2 regions of the Paenibacillus sp. J22FR5 genome follow, and region 2 is predicted to be linked to the other one. Evidence: predicted binding sites of a transcription regulator. Region 2 holds the regulator's gene; the other holds the start of a gene.
The links. The regulator LexA, encoded in region 2, represses DNA repair genes until DNA is damaged. The targets are predictions, from matches to a motif close to CGAACATATGTTCG.
Positions count from the first base shown of each region.

Region 1: a site for LexA is predicted at 2,163-2,176, ahead of addB (helicase-exonuclease AddAB subunit AddB). Genes of this name have one in related genera too.

Region 1 is NZ_JCAUAN010000003.1:105,949-113,970, forward strand. It holds gene AC58P7_RS06740 (Na/Pi cotransporter family protein) at 1-579, opposite strand, end outside; gene AC58P7_RS06745 (class I SAM-dependent rRNA methyltransferase) at 709-2,082, shown strand; gene addB (helicase-exonuclease AddAB subunit AddB) at 2,323-5,853, shown strand; gene addA (helicase-exonuclease AddAB subunit AddA) at 5,875-8,022, shown strand, end outside.
Region 2 is NZ_JCAUAN010000002.1:410,845-418,866, reverse strand. It holds gene metH (methionine synthase) at 1-201, opposite strand, end outside; gene AC58P7_RS05215 (1,2-dihydroxy-3-keto-5-methylthiopentene dioxygenase) at 417-956, shown strand; gene AC58P7_RS05210 (HAD family hydrolase) at 1,028-1,819, opposite strand; gene AC58P7_RS05205 (DUF896 domain-containing protein) at 1,859-2,044, opposite strand; gene AC58P7_RS05200 (LysM peptidoglycan-binding domain-containing protein) at 2,188-2,589, opposite strand; gene lexA (transcriptional repressor LexA) at 2,735-3,352, shown strand; gene AC58P7_RS05190 (aminopeptidase) at 3,421-4,659, opposite strand; gene glnA (type I glutamate--ammonia ligase) at 4,751-6,091, opposite strand; gene AC58P7_RS05180 (MerR family transcriptional regulator) at 6,135-6,545, opposite strand; gene AC58P7_RS05175 (methionine gamma-lyase family protein) at 6,641-7,918, opposite strand; gene hflX (GTPase HflX) at 7,893-8,022, opposite strand, start outside.

The DNA.
Region 1 (8,022 bases), on a different contig from region 2:
CAGCGCAGGCCCGATGGTTTGCATGATCTCGATGCCGAGCAGCACGAGAGAGAAGCCAGCCACCGCGAGCGATCCGTAGCGGACGCTGCACAGCCACTGGCGACCGCCGACGTTCATGGCGGCGGTCTTCGTTGGTGCCGCCGCTGCGGAAGGCAGCGCGGCTGTGTAGCGTGGGCTGCTTGCCTGAGGCAGCGGCCCGGCCAGCCAGCTCGCCAGCCAGACGCTGGCGCTCGCAAGCAGGATCGGCACGCCGATGCCACCCAAGCTGAGCCCGATCAGCTCAGTGGTGAGGCACGTGCCGATGTTCGTTCCGAGAATCACGCCTAGTGTTCTCGGGAAGGACAGGATGCCGGCGCCGACGAGGCTGATGGCGATGACTGTGATGGCGGTGCTGCTCTGAAGCGCCGCTGTGAGCACAGTGCCGGTGACGAGGCCTCGCACCGGTGTGCGGGTAAACCGCTCCAGCCACAGCTGGAGGCGGGGGCCTGCCCAGGTTTGAAGCGAGGTTTCCATCAGCTTCATTCCAAGCAGAAATAAGGCTAAGCCTGCGACAACAGGCACAATAATAGCATGAATCATGGGAAGGATCTCCTTTTCGCAAGTGTACGACTTTAACTTTATTCAACCAATATATGTGACCGTACAGACAAGCATGACAAGCCTGATGATGTAGGTGAACGGTTTCACGCAAAGGACGGCTAAACCGATATGGCAGCAGTATTTTTACATAAGAAACGCAAACCACGTTTGGAGCAAGGACATCCATGGGTGTACAAAAGTGAAATTGAGCGTACAGATGGGAGCATTGTGCCTGGACAGCTTGTCTCTGTGCAAAACCATCTAGGCAAGTATCTAGCAACAGGCTATTATAACGAAGCTTCTCAGCTAACGGTACGTATTGTATCGTACAGCCCGCTTGAAGCGATGTCGACTGACTTTTTTGTAGAAAGATTCACGCGTTGCTTCCAACATCGTCAGCGCTTCGTGAAGGGAGCGCTGTCCTATCGTTTGGTCTATGGGGAAGCTGATTTCTTGCCTGGATTAATTGTTGATAAATTCGAGAACACCTTGGTTGTTCAACTTTTGACATTAGGGATGGACCTTTGTAGAGATAATATCGTGGAAGCACTTGTTCAAGTCATGAAGCCTGCTGGGATTTATGAGCGAAGTGACGTTTCCGTTCGTGAGTTGGAGGGTTTAAAGCAGACTAAGGGGTTACTATACGGTGATTGTGCCAAACATGTTGATATTTTAGAAAATGGACTGCGTATCCGAGTTGATATTGAGGAAGGTCAGAAGACGGGTTACTTCTTCGACCAACGTGAGAATCGCGCAGCGATCGCGCCATTAATGACGGGTTGGGGTCACCGCAGCGGCATCAATTTGACGGAAGTAGAAGAGAATGGCGTAACTCAAATGTTGCCTGTAAATGCAAATGGCAAAGTCGTTACGTTCCCACTTTGGGACGGCGCCTCCGTGCTGGAGTGCTTCTCGCATACCGGTAGCTTCACACTCAATGCTTGCCAATTTGGTGCCAAAAAAGTAACTTGTCTCGATATTTCCGAACATGCGATTGAGAGTGCACGTACGAACGTCGCGCTTAATGGATTCGAAGATCGCGTTGAATTTGTAGTTGCAGATGCTTTTGAGTATTTACGTACGCAAGTTAAAGGCTTAGATGAACGTAAGCTTCGTGCGTCAGCAGGCGCTGCAGGACAAGCTAAAGTGGACACCTCGAAGCCTGTTAGCTCAGGAGGGCGGACATGGGATGTCGTTATTCTGGACCCGCCAGCCTTTGCCAAGACGAAAAGTGCGGTAGAAGGAGCTTGCCGCGGTTATAAAGATATCAATCTGCACGGCATGAAGCTTGTGAATGAAGGTGGCTATCTCGTGACGGCAAGCTGTTCCTATCACATGCATCCTGAACTTTTCCTAGAGACCATCCATGCGGCAGCGACGGATGCAGGTAAGCTCTTGCGATTGATCGAATTCCGTGGAGCGGGGATGGATCATCCACGTATTCTCGGTGTAGATGAGGGGCATTATTTGAAATTTGCGATATTTGAAGTGCGCAGTAAGTAAGACTAGATTCTTACGAATAATCTCATAAGTGGGCAAAGCTGGTATTTCTAGCTTTGCTTTTTTGTTTTCCATGTTATAATAGAATATACGTTCGCATTTAACTCAATGTGGCTCTTTACGCAACTCCTCCATCATCTACCACGCCGACTCTCTACTAGAAATATGATAGAATAGAAAGATACAAAACTAGAAATGCTTACGAAGCAAGCTTTCCTAATGGAAAGTGTAAGGAGGCCCTGAATGTCCATTCGATTCGTGATTGGTAGAGCCGGAAGCGGAAAAAGTGAACGCTGTCTGACAGAGATCAAACAGCAGTTAGCGACAGCGCCTGAAGGTGATCCTCTCATCTTACTAGTCCCAGAGCAAGCCACCTTTCAAGCTGAACATGCGCTTGTTTCAGACCCGAAAATTCGCGGTATGATCCGCGCGCAAGTGCTTAGTTTTCATCGTTTAGCTTGGCGTGTGATGCAGGAAGAAGGCGGCACAGCAAGACTGCCCATTGATGATACAGGAAAAAAATTGCTTTTAACGAGCATTTTACATAAATACAAAGACGAGCTTCGTCTCTTCGGTCATTCCGCAGAACAAATGGGCTTCGTTGATCGATTAAATCAGCTTTTTACGGAAATGAAACGCTATTGTGTGTCAGCGGAACAACTTGAAACACATGAGAGCAAACGAGTAACTACCCTAGGAGAGTACGGTTTGCTTCGTGATAAAATGCATGATATTCAACTGGTGTATCGGCAGTTTGAGGCAGTGCTAGCGAAACAGTATTTGGATGGCGAGGATTATTTGACACTGCTTGCTGAGCAAGTGCCTAACTCGGCTTATTTACGATCAGCCTCAGTGTGGATTGATGGGTTTCATGGCTTCACTCCGCAAGAATTCAAAGCTCTTGGCGCTTTATTTGCGGCTTGTAAGCAAGTGACCATTACCTTATGTCTAGATCGAGAGCTGCAAGCAGGAGATAAGCCAGACGAATTGGATTTATTTCATCCAACAGCAACGACGATGGTTCGCTTGCAAGAGATGATATGGCAGCTTGGATTAGGTGCTGCTGAAGTTCTTCAACTTGCACCAGACCGTTCGCCGCGATATGAAGATAGTCCTGCACTTGCCTATTTGGAGCAGAATTTTGATCGTCGAATCGGTGGTGGAGCGTCTAAATATAAGGCTTCTCCAGGAGAGAAGATAGCCGACCAGCTTGTAATTCGTGAAGCTGTGCATCGCCGTGCGGAGGTTGAAGGCGCAGTGCGTGACATGCTGCAGCTCGTTCGTGAGCATGGTGTCAGGTGGCGCGAGATGGCGATCATGGTGAGAAATATGGAAGGCTATCAAGACTTGTTGAACACGGTGCTTACCGATTTTGAGATCCCTCACTTTTTTGATCAGAAGAGATCGGTGCTCCACCATCCACTTGTGGAATTCATTCGGTCCGCGCTTGAGGTCGTCCAACACAATTGGCATTATGATGCGGTATTTCGATGCATTAAGACCGATTTACTATTACCTTCGGGGGCGGCATCTGCACGGACAGAGCTGGATAAATTAGAAAATTATGTGCTCGCCTTCGGAATTCAAGGTTATAGATGGACAGATGGTAAACCTTGGACATTTAAATTTCGCGCTAATTTAGAACAAGCGGAAGATCAGGTTAATGAACAAACTGCTGAACTCCAAGCTTTAAATACGAGTAAATCATGGGTTGTGGGTCCATTGCTTGCCCTATTTAATCGACTTGGACGAGCTCGTAATGTCAAAGAGCAGGTTGAAGCCGTTTACGATTTATTGGTTACGGTTCAGGCACCAGAAAAGCTTGAAGCATGGACGCAGCAAGCCACATTAGATGGAAAGCCAGAAAAAGCCCGCGAACATGGCCAAATGTGGAACAGTGTCATGGATATGCTAGATCAATTGGTTGAAACCATGGGTGAAGATGAACTGTCCTTGGAGCTTTTTAACGGACTTATTGAAACAGGCATGGAAAGCATGAAGCTAGGGCTAGTTCCGCCTTCGATGGATCAATTACTGATCGGAAGTATGGATCGAACTCGTTCAAGTGGTATTCGTTATGCTTATATTTTAGGTGTGAACGATGGGGTTATTCCTGCACAGATGGCTGAAAAAGGGGTACTTACAGAGGCGGAACGAAGTGTACTTATGGACTCTGGGTTGCCAATGGCTGACGGGAGCCGCCGGAAGCTGCTAGACGAGCAATTTATCGTCTACACCTCACTGACCGTGCCGGGCAAGCGGCTCTGGATGAGTTACCCGTTAGCGGATGAAGAAGGGAAGTCGTTGTTACCCTCGGAGTTAATCAAGCAGATGCGTCATCTTGTCCCTGGGACGGATGAGCCGCTCCTACTTGCAGAGCCATCGGCAGAATCGTCCGAAGATGAGCAGGTTGCCTATCTATCACATCCGACACAGGCGATCTCCTATTTAGCTGTCCGCATGAAACACTGGATGCTGGGTGGACGCATGTCAGAACTTTGGTGGGATGCTTACAATTGGTATACCGATCAACCGGATTGGCAAATGAAATTGCAATCCGTGGTACAGGCGTTGCAATACACGAACAAAGAAAAGGGACTCTCTTCCAAGACGAGCAAGATGTTGTACGGCCAGCATTTACGTGCTAGTGTATCACGGATGGAAAAGTACGTCGCATGTCCTTTCTCGCACTTCGTCTCTCATGGCTTACGCCTACAGGAGCGCCGTGTCTATCGCTTGGATGCGCCGGATATCGGTCAATTGTTCCACGCTGCGCTGAATCAATTCGTTCAGAAGCTGCAGCAGGATCAACTCGATTGGGGATCACTTTCCGCAGAGCAGTGCATGGAGAGAACTGCGCTAGTCGTAGACGAGCTTGCACCAAGACTCCAAGGTGAGATTTTGTTAAGTTCAAGTCGCTATGCGTATATAACTCGGAAACTAAAGCAAGTGGTTGGCAGGGCGGCTGTCATACTCGGCGAACATGCCAAGCATGGTCAATTTCAACCTCTTGGGCTGGAAATTGATTTCGGACCAGGCAAGGATTTGCCATCGCTGACGTTTGAATTGGAAAACGGTTGTACGATGGAGATTATCGGCCGGATCGACCGTGTTGATCGAGCTGATGGTGAGCAAGGCGTTCTTTTACGTGTGATTGACTATAAATCCAGTCAAACGGCCTTGCAGCTTTCAGAGGTGTACTACGGTCTATCCTTACAGATGCTTACGTATCTTGACGTTATTCTTACACATGCCGAGACGTGGCTTGGTGTTGAAGCGAAGCCGGCTGGCGTGCTTTATTTCCACGTGCATAACCCGATGCTTCAGCAAAAAAATGCACTTGATCCTGATTCTGTCGAGAAAGAACTGCGTAAACGGTTCAAAATGAAGGGCTTGATTACAGCAGATGCTGAAGTAGCGGGATTGATGGATGATGAACTTATCCATAGTTCTGGGCATTCACAGCTGATTCCAGTAGCCTTGAAGAAAGATGGAAGTTTCTACTCCACCTCTTCCGTTGCGACTGACGAACAGTGGGATACGCTTCGTACCTATGTGCGTAAACAAGTTAAACAAATTGGTACGAATATCACGGACGGACATGTCGATATTGCGCCCTATCGCTTAGGGAAGAAAACAGCCTGTCAACATTGTTCCTATACGGCGATTTGTCAAATAGATCCCTTATTCGAAGGGAATGAAATTCAAGTATTTCGGCCGCGTGCGAAGGATCAGGTATGGACGGAGCTGGCGGAACAAGTAAGCCAACCGTGAAGGTAGAGAGGAGCGTACAAGGTGACACAACAGCAAGAACCTAAACCCATCGGTAGTACGTGGACGGATGATCAATGGGATGCCATTACCCTCAAGGGACAAAACATGTTGGTTGCCGCTGCTGCTGGCTCCGGCAAAACAGCCGTGCTTGTGGAGCGCATTATTCGCCGAATCTCCAATGAGTGGGAACCGATTGACGTAGATCGTTTACTCGTTGCTACCTTTACGAAGGCAGCTGCTTCGGAAATGAAGCATCGGATTCGGGAGGCGCTGGAGAAAGAACTGATGAAACAGCCGCATTCACAACACTTGCGGAAGCAGCTTGCTCTGATGGGCAAAGCGTCAATTACAACGCTGCACTCCTTTTGTTTGGAAGTTGTACAGCGATATTTCAGTCTTATTAAATTAGACCCTGGCTTCCGTATCGCGAACGAGACAGAAGCGGACTTACTTCGCCAGGATCTGCTCGGTGAGATGCTTGAAGAATATTATGCTGCGAGTGATGAGAACAGCGCCTTCTGGCGCTTAGTCGACTCCTTTAGCGGTGAACGCAACGATTCTGCGATTATGCAGCTCATTCAGAAGCTGTATGATGTCTCGCGCAGCCATCCATGGCCGGAGCATTGGTTAAGAGAGACGGCGTCGATGTTCGGACCTCCAGCAGCTCAAATGAAACAGGAAATGGCGGGTGAGGCAGCTTCCATCATGGAGGAGGCGCTTCCTTTTGTTGCTGCTGCGTCTGCGCCGCTCGATTATTCCATTTGGGAGCAAAGTCTCGTTCGTGATCTTTCTCTTGAACTTGAGGGTGCGGCGGATTTGCTGGGGCAAGCCCTTAACATTGCTGAATCCCCGGGAGGACCTGCTCCCTATGTAGAGAACTTACGAGACGATTTGTTGCTCGTTCAGAATTTGTTGGAAACAACGACGTATCCGTGGTCCGTTCTGTATCTTGGCTTTCAAACTGTTGAGTTCGGAAAGCTCAAAGCCTGCAAAGGCGATGACTACGACAAAACGCTGCAGGAAGAAGTCAAAGAGTTGCGTAACAAAGCCAAAGAGCAAATTAACAAATTAAAAGAAGAATTGTTCGGAAGAACACCTGAACAGTTTCATCAAGAAATTGCTGAGATGGCTCCTTTGCTTCACGTTCTTGTGGATCTCATTGTGGATTTCGGCAAAAGGTATCAATCGGCCAAAGCAGCCAAGGGTCTGATTGATTTTGCTGATCTAGAGCATTACTGTTTGCAGATTCTTACTGCTCCTGGATCTATGCCAGGCGAATTGTATCCTTCTGAAGCGGCACAAGCGTATAGGAAGCAATTCGCTGAGGTACTTCTTGATGAATATCAGGATACGAATCGTGTCCAAGAGGCGATTGTTGAATTGATTTCAACATCAAAGCCAGGCAATCGGTTTATGGTTGGCGACGTGAAACAAAGTATTTATCGGTTTCGACTAGCAGAGCCAGGTCTATTCTTGGAAAAGTACAAAGCGTATCGTTCTAAAAAGGAAGAAGCATCAGAAAGCGCGATGATCGGTGGAAGAATTGATTTGGCGCGAAATTTTCGCAGTCGACTTCAAGTTGTCGATGCTGTTAATTTTATTTTTAAGCAAATGATGAATGAAACCGTCGGTGAGATTGCCTACGATGAACGGGCTGAACTTGTATATGGAGCGGGTTATCCGCCTTCCGCATCAGATTGCGCGGTTGAGATGCTGATCATTGACCGTGGTAAAGATGGAACGGACAAAAGCGATTCGTTCACGGAGGAAGCAGACGAGCTTGGGGATGATCGCAATCTTGAGGATGCTGAAAGTGGGGCAGATCCTGCTTTAGAAGCAGAAGAGCTTGAAACCGCACAGCTGGAAGCTCGAACGATTGCGCGTGAAATTAAAGGACTTTTAGGTGCCGCTGGTCAAGGTTCTTTTCAAGTTTTTGATAAGAGATCAGGTGGCGATCGCCCTGCAACTTATCGGGATATTGTGATCTTATTGCGAGCTACCCAAGCTTGGTCACCGATTCTAATTGATGAGCTGAAAAAGCAGGGGATTCCTGCTTATGCAGAGCTCAGTACAGGTTATTTCTCGGCAACAGAAGTCGAGACCATGCTTTCTTTGTTGAAGGTCATTGACAATCCGTATCAAGACATACCTTTGGCTGCCGTGTTACGT
Region 2 (8,022 bases):
AGCGCCAGCGGCGAAATAAGCTTCATGAATTTTTTGAATAACATCTGGGCGGGTAACACAGAGAATTTCATTACATCCGTCCAGGTCATCACTTCCGAAATCCTCAGCCGTCAAGTTCTCTTGCTGAATCATCGTTCCCATGGCACCATCTAGGATCATAATTTTCTTCTTAAGCTGTTCTTGAATCGGTGGTTTCTTCATGGCTAGACTCCCTTTCAACTTTTCCTAAGCGAAATAGAAAAAAAACGACAAATTATGTTAAGATTTAGTGTAACAGAATACGGCTTCTATGAAAAGATTTTGAATTATCATTAATTCCTATGGGTTTTATCGGAAAAACTTATTTCCTTCCATCGACAGTGAGCTTGATATCCTCTATAATATGTATATATTTATTTATGAAAGAGGGATGTTACGTGGCACAAATAAGAATTCGCAATACCAATGAACGTATCGAAGGTGAAGCGGAAGTTAAAGCCTTCTTGGATAGTCAACAAGTTGTTTACGAGCACTGGGATGCCAACAAGCTTCCTGAGGCGCTTCGCGAGAAATTTATTCTTAGTGATGATGAGAAAGCAGAAATCATTTCTACTTATGAAGCTGAAATTAAAGATCTTGCTGCAAGACGCGGTTATGAAATTTGGGACGTTATCTCACTTTCAGATGTAACTCCAAATATCGAAGAACTTCTGAAAAAGTTCGAACAAGTGCACACGCACACGGAAGATGAAATCCGCGCTATCGTTTCTGGTAAAGGGATTTTCATTATCAAATCCGAAGAACTTGGTTATTTCGATGTTGAACTTGAGCCAGGTGATGTGATCTCCGTTCCTGAGAACACGAATCACTTCTTCACTTTGATGGATAACCGTGAAATCGTTGCTGTCCGTCTTTTTATCGAAAAAGATGGCTGGGTTGCCTACAACATTGATGATCCTGACTTTATCAAAGCTTAATCCTATAAACAAGCAAAGCCCAACAGCGCAAGACGTCATGTCTTGAATCGCTGCTGGGCTTTCTTCATGCGTTATCCGTTGTTAATAATCGTTAGAATGTCTTGTAGTCGTGTGACTTCATAAGCAGGAACAATCTCATCGCCGCTTTGAAGCCCATGATGATTAATCCAAATGTTACGCATACCAATGCTTCCCGATCCCAAAATATCCGTCGTTAGCTTGTCTCCAATCATGATGCCTTCCGATGCTTCAATATCAAGTAGTCCCAACGCATAGTTGAAAATAGCCTTAGCCGGCTTCCCTTGTCCAAATTCGCCCGAAATAACAATATGATCAAAGTATGGAGCAATAGCAGGCACGCCTGCTATTTTCTCTTTTTGCAAATCCGGCGAACCGTTTGTTAATAGAAGAAGTTTGTAGTTGCCTTTCAAAGCATCCAACACACGGAAGGTTTCTTCATACAAATAAGGACGACTGCGGCGTTCAGATGCAAACAATTCACCAAGCTTGTACCCAAGTTCACGATCTTCAATTCCTAGTGCAGCAAGCCCTCTAGTCCATGACTCCGTGCGATAGCCAGGTGCTAGCTTTTCTAATTTGCGGAAATTTTCGTCCTCGCCTTGTGTGAAATTTGCCCAAAGCCCCTCAAATGGGTTGATCCCAATCATTTTGGTAAATGGGAACGTCTCAAAGGATTCATATAAGCTTCTCGCTTCTTTACGAACGGATGCTTCCAATTCCTCCGGGTTCACATTAACATGCTTAGCCGCTTCAGCACAGGTTGCAGCAAAGGCTTCCTCCACGCTACGATCATCCCATAACAGTGTATCATCCAAATCAAAAAGCACAGCTTTCAACGTCATCATTCATTTCCCCTTTGAATGTAGTATCTATGTGTAAGCTTAATTCTCTTCGTCAGTGAACTTAATGGAATCAAGTTGGACTTTCAGGTTACCCCTGAATGCATTTATATAGATCTTTCTTAGCTCATTGCGCTCATCGATCTCAGCATCGGTTAAGCCAACCGTCTTCGCCTTTCGAGCTAATTCATTGATACGTTCAATCGTCTTATCCATGCTGTCACTCATTGTAATCCTCCCAGTCAAAATTTCAATATGAGTACTACTTTGCCATCCCCGATTAGGAATGTCAAGGATATAACGCAAAGAGACATAGGAACAGTACCTATGTCTCAACCATTCATCTATGTAGTTAACTTAAAATTTGTTTCTTAAGGAAGTAATATAACCTGGCCCTCTTGCAATGAACTGTCCGATAAATGATTCAGAGTTTTCAATTTCTCGATGTAAGAACGTGTGTTCTCACCCTTCTTTTTGTGAGAGTCTGCGATCTCCCATAGCGTGTCGCCACTTTGGATGACAAGCTTCTCGTGTAGGGTAACTCTCGCAGTTGATTGAACGGAAACGATTGGCGTAGAGGCAGTAACGGACCCATCACCTGCATAGGCTTGTACGATCGCACCAAATGAAAACACTGTTCCAAGAATCGCTGCTATCAGTAAGAAACGAAGTATTACTTTCGCATATCCCCGTTTAATCGTCATCCCTTTGGATGCATGAGCAGTACCTTGAAGTGTTGTTGTTGCGTTCGATTGTGAATAAGCCATATACATAAAATCATCCCCCAAACATTTGTTCTGATATTAGAATAACACGAACACTTGTTTGAGTCAACCATTTGTTCGAACTTATGTTTGTACGAACTCGGGTTCTATGTTATACTTTGGGTAATGATTCCCAGTATTGGAGTGATATCTTATGAGTAAAATTTCGCAGCGTCAACAAGCAATAATGGAATTCATTAAGAACGAAGTGAAAGATAAGGGCTACCCGCCTTCCGTTAGAGAAATCGGCGAAGCAGTTGGACTAGCCTCCAGTTCTACGGTACATGGTCATTTGGAGCGTCTTGAGAAAAAAGGCATGATTCGTCGAGATCCTACCAAGCCACGTGCGATTGAAATCCTTGGGCTTGATGGTGCCGAATCCCAATTCGCAGTCTCCGTTGCACGTGTTCCCCTCGTTGGTAAAGTAACGGCTGGTGTTCCTATTACAGCTACCGAGAATATCGAAGACTATTTCCCTCTTCCATCAAGCATGGTAGGCGACAACAACGTGTTCATGCTCAGCATTATGGGTGACAGTATGATTGAAGCTGGCATTCATAACGGCGACTATGTCATCGTGAAACAGCAGCAAACGGCTAATAACGGCGATATCGTTGTCGCTATGACCGAAGATGATGAAGCTACGGTTAAGCGTTTCTACAAGGAGAAGGATCATATTCGCCTTCAGCCAGAGAACTCCGCTTTGCAGCCGATTCTATTGAAGAATGTGACTATTCTTGGACGCGTCATCGGTTTATTCCGAGATATGTAAGTTTACAGATATGAAAAAAGCAAGACCCTCAAAGTGATGTGATCACTAGAGGGTCTTGCTTTTTTCAATTAAAACGACAATACCCAGTTACCCGCGCGGAAGATTGGTTCGATCGTCCCATCCGCGAGTTCCCCATCAATCTCAAGCTCAGCTGATCCAATCATGAAATCCACGTGAATCAAGGAGCTATTCCCTCCGCGAGCTTTCAATTCTTCATTGGATAGCGTTGTACCATCCTTCAAATTGATTGGATAGCAACTGCCCAATGCCAAGTGGCAGGAGGCATTTTCGTCAATGCCTGTATTGTAGAAAATGCGCTTTAGGTTGGAAATCGGAGAATCAAACGGCACGAGAGCTACCTCACCTAAATAACGCGCCCCTTCATCCATATCCAGTAAACGAGCTAGATGATCATGCCCTACCTCAGCCTGAAAGTCCACAACCTTTCCCGCTTCGAACGTGAAAGAAAATCGATCTACCAACGCCCCATTAATATTCAATGGCATTGTACTCGCCACCGTACCACAAACACCCGTTCGGTTTGGAATGGTAAACACTTCTTCCGTCGGCATATTGGCCACATATCGGATGCCTCGGGCATTCTCATTATCCCCGCCAAGCCAAATGTGGCCTTCGGGTAGCTCAACACGCAGATCCGTACCAGTCGCTCGATAGCGCAGTGCTTTGTAGCTTCTGGCATTAAGTACGCTATGTGTAGCTTTCAGCGTGTCCAAATGGGTCTGCCAAGCCGCAACGGGATCCTCTTCATATACACGGTTAATTTGAAAAACAGCATCCCACATCGTAGGAACACGCTGCTCTTCTGGCAGATCCGCATACACAATAGAAGCCCAAGCTTCCGTAGGCGCTTTAATTAAACACCAGCTAAACTCGCCTGTTCGCACATAGTGCTGATACTTAGCTCTCGCTTTTGAAGCAGCCTTGGAAGATCTAGAAATAAGACTAGCGCCAATCCCATCATATAGATTCGGATTTGGCACCTTGATATTGAGCAAAGCTCCGCCATTTTCAACAAAACGCTCCAACATAGTTGTATACCACTCAGGATAGTAGTCCATTGCCTGATCTAGCGCATAATCAAATTTACTACGAGTAACGACATCATCCTGCCAATGTACATGTACAAAATTCGCACCTGCTTCATAGGCTTTCTGCACGATTAACCTTGTTAATACCAGTGTTTCAATTGGTGCTTCCACCAACAGATCTTGGCCTTTGCTCAAGTTGACCCCGATTCGAATGACTAGCTCTGCATACTTTTCTAAATTACGATTGAAATTGTCCATATCCTAGGTCTCCTTCTTCGCGTGAAAAAGCCCATCAGCTCTCTCTTTCGAGACTGACGGGCTTTTCTTATCTAGTTGTTTAATCAAAAACCTAGTACAAGGACAGATATTGATCTCTTTCCCACTGGTGAACTTGTGTACGATACATATCCCACTCGATTTCTTTCAACTCATAGAAATGAGCAAGGGCATGTTCGCCAAGTGTATCGCAAACAACATCATCGCGAAGCAACTCGTCCAACGCTTGTTTCAAATTCAGTGGCAAGCTAGGAATACCTTCGCTCTCGCGCTCTTCTTCGCTCATCACATAGATGTTGCGATCTGTTGGCGGAGGAAGCTGCATTTTGTTCTTAATGCCATCCAAACCAGCTGCAAGCATGACAGCTAATGCAAGGTAAGGGTTCGCTGCTGGATCCGGGTTACGAACTTCAACACGCGTGCTTAGACCGCGGGAAGCTGGAATCCGAATCATTGGGCTGCGGTTACTAGCGGACCAAGCTACATAACAAGGCGCTTCGTAACCAGGCACTAGACGTTTATATGAATTAACGGTTGGGTTCGTAATCGCAGCAAAAGAACGTGCATGACGAAGTACGCCCGCCATATATTGTCTTGCCACTGTGCTCAAGCCTAATTTATCGCTCTCGTCATAGAATGCGTTAGTTTCACCTTTGAACAAGGATTGGTGACAGTGCATACCGGACCCGTTCATTCCGAACAAAGGCTTCGGCATAAACGTTGCATGCAAACCATGCTGTCTAGCTACGGTTTTGACAACAAGTTTGAAAGTTTGAATTTGGTCAGCTGCTTTAATCGCATCAGCGTATTTAAAGTCGATTTCGTGCTGTCCTGGCGCTACTTCATGGTGAGAAGCTTCAATTTCAAAACCCATCTCTTCCAGTGTTAGCACGATATCACGACGGCAATTTTCACCAAGATCCATCGGAGCCAAATCGAAGTAACCACCTTGGTCATTCAGTTCGGTTGTTGGATTGCCTTTGTCATCTGTTTTAAACAAGAAGAATTCTGGTTCAGGACCAACATTCATGGCCGTATATCCCATTTCTTCAGCTTGCTTCAACGCATTTTTCAAAATGGCGCGCGGATCCCCAGGGAACGGAGTGCCATCTGGCATATAAATGTCGCAGATCAAACGAGCGACTTTACTTTCTGTTACCCATGGGAAAATAACCCATGTATCTAAATCCGGATATAGATACATATCCGATTCTTCAATACGCACATAGCCTTCGATGGAAGATCCATCAAACATCATTTTGTTATCAAGCGCTTTCTCAAGTTGGCTCAAAGGAATTTCTACGTTTTTAATACTTCCCATCAAATCTGTGAACTGCAAACGGATGAAGCGAACGTTTTCTGATTTGGCGATGCGAAGAATATCTTCTTTGGAATAGTTATTGTTATAGCTCACGTGTGCATTCTCCTTTCAACTGTTAAGCGATTCGAAATGAAATTTATTTGTAAAATCTGGATAACTGTCCTTGAATCATTGAAGCCTGATCCGGGCGTTTCCCCCCGCCAATCAATTGCTGCTTAAGCATTTTGTGCAATTGAGAGTCGGTTAATTCTTTACGTTTCACTTCCGTATGCTCGTTAAGAATTGTAGCATCTTCAGAATCCTTATCCACAGGAATCAGAACCTGCTTAATGCCCGCGATGTTTACACCTTTTTCAATCAAATCTTTAATTTCAAGAAGACGTTCTACGTCATTAAAAGAATAAAGCCGTTGGTTACCAGCTGTTCTAGCCGGAATGATTAGTTCGTGTTGCTCATAATATCGAATTTGTCTTGCTGTTAAATCGGTCAGCTTCATGACGATTCCAATTGGGAATAACGCCATATTCCTACGTATTTCATCACTCATGCTAATCACTCCTGGTCAGTAAGTACCTCACTCTTATTGTACCTTTCTAACAAATACGTGTCAAGGAGTGTCAGGTTTGTTCACAGTTTAAATTTTCACAGTAATCCCTTGTTTTCCATATGTTGGATTGCCGTTAGTACACCTAACTTGCAATGTGAGTAGGTCAAACCGCCTTGCATGTACGCGATATACGGTTCGCGAATCGGGGCATCGGCAGACAGTTCCAAGCTGCCTCCTTGAATGAACGTGCCTGCTGCCATAATCACGGGATGTTCGTAGCCGGGCATGTCCCAAGGCTCTGGCACGACATGCGAATCCACCGCGGAAGCCTTCTGGATGCCCTGCACGAACGTAATCAAATGCTCCGCCGAAGTGAAGCGGATCGCTTGAATCAAGTCCGTCCGCTGCGCATCCCATCGCGGATGGCTCACAAAGCCGAGGTCTTCGAACATCGCTGCGGCGAAGACCGAGCCCTTGACCGCTTGCCCCACCAAGTGAGGGGCAAGAAACAGCCCTTGAAACATCGCGCGCGTCGCGCCGAGCATGGCTCCAACCTCGCCCCCAATACCGGGGGCGGTCAGTCTATACGCGGCGAGCTCCACGAGGTCGCGTCGTCCGGCGATATAGCCGCCCGAAGGGGCGATGCCGCCGCCGGGATTTTTGATCAGCGAACCAGCCATGAGATCGACGCCAACCTGCGTCGGCTCCTGCTCCTCGGTGAATTCCCCATAGCAATTGTCGACGAAGACAATAAGCTTGGGGTTTATCTCTTTCACAAATCGGACCATTTCGCCGATTTGGTCCACAGTGAACGACGGCCGCCACGAGTAGCCGCGTGAACGCTGGATGCCGATTACCTTCGTATTCGGCTGAATGGCTGCCGAGATTGCCGTCCAGTCCGGCGATCCATCTTCTAATAGCGCAACTTCGCTGTAGCCAATGCCGAAGTCCTGCAGCGAGCCTGTTCCGTCGCTAGGCTTACCAATGACCTTGTGCAACGTATCATAGGGCTTACCCGTGATGTAAAGTAGATGTTCGCCTGGGCGCAGCACGCCAAATAAAGCCGTTCCGATGGTATGCGTTCCCGATACAAAATGCGGACGTACAAGCGCTGCTTCTGCTCCCATCGCATCCGCATACACAAGGTCAAGCACTTCTCTACCGCGATCATTGTAGCCATAGCCCGTTGAGGAAGCAAAGTGATAATCACTTACCTTATGCGCCTGAAAGGCACGAATGACCTTCCATTGATTAAGATCTATGGTTTTCTCAATTTGTCGAAAAGCGCTCTCGACACGTCGCTCCGCGCTTTCCATTCTCGCAATAACCTTTTCCCCGAAATGCATCTTAGTTGTTCTCTCCCTCGTTCTCATCCTGCTCTGACTTCGCTACCGATTGATCGTAATCAACGAGTAAATAAGCCAGCTTTACATAATCGTCCTTGTTCACGCGAACCTTGAACACCATATCTTCCCCG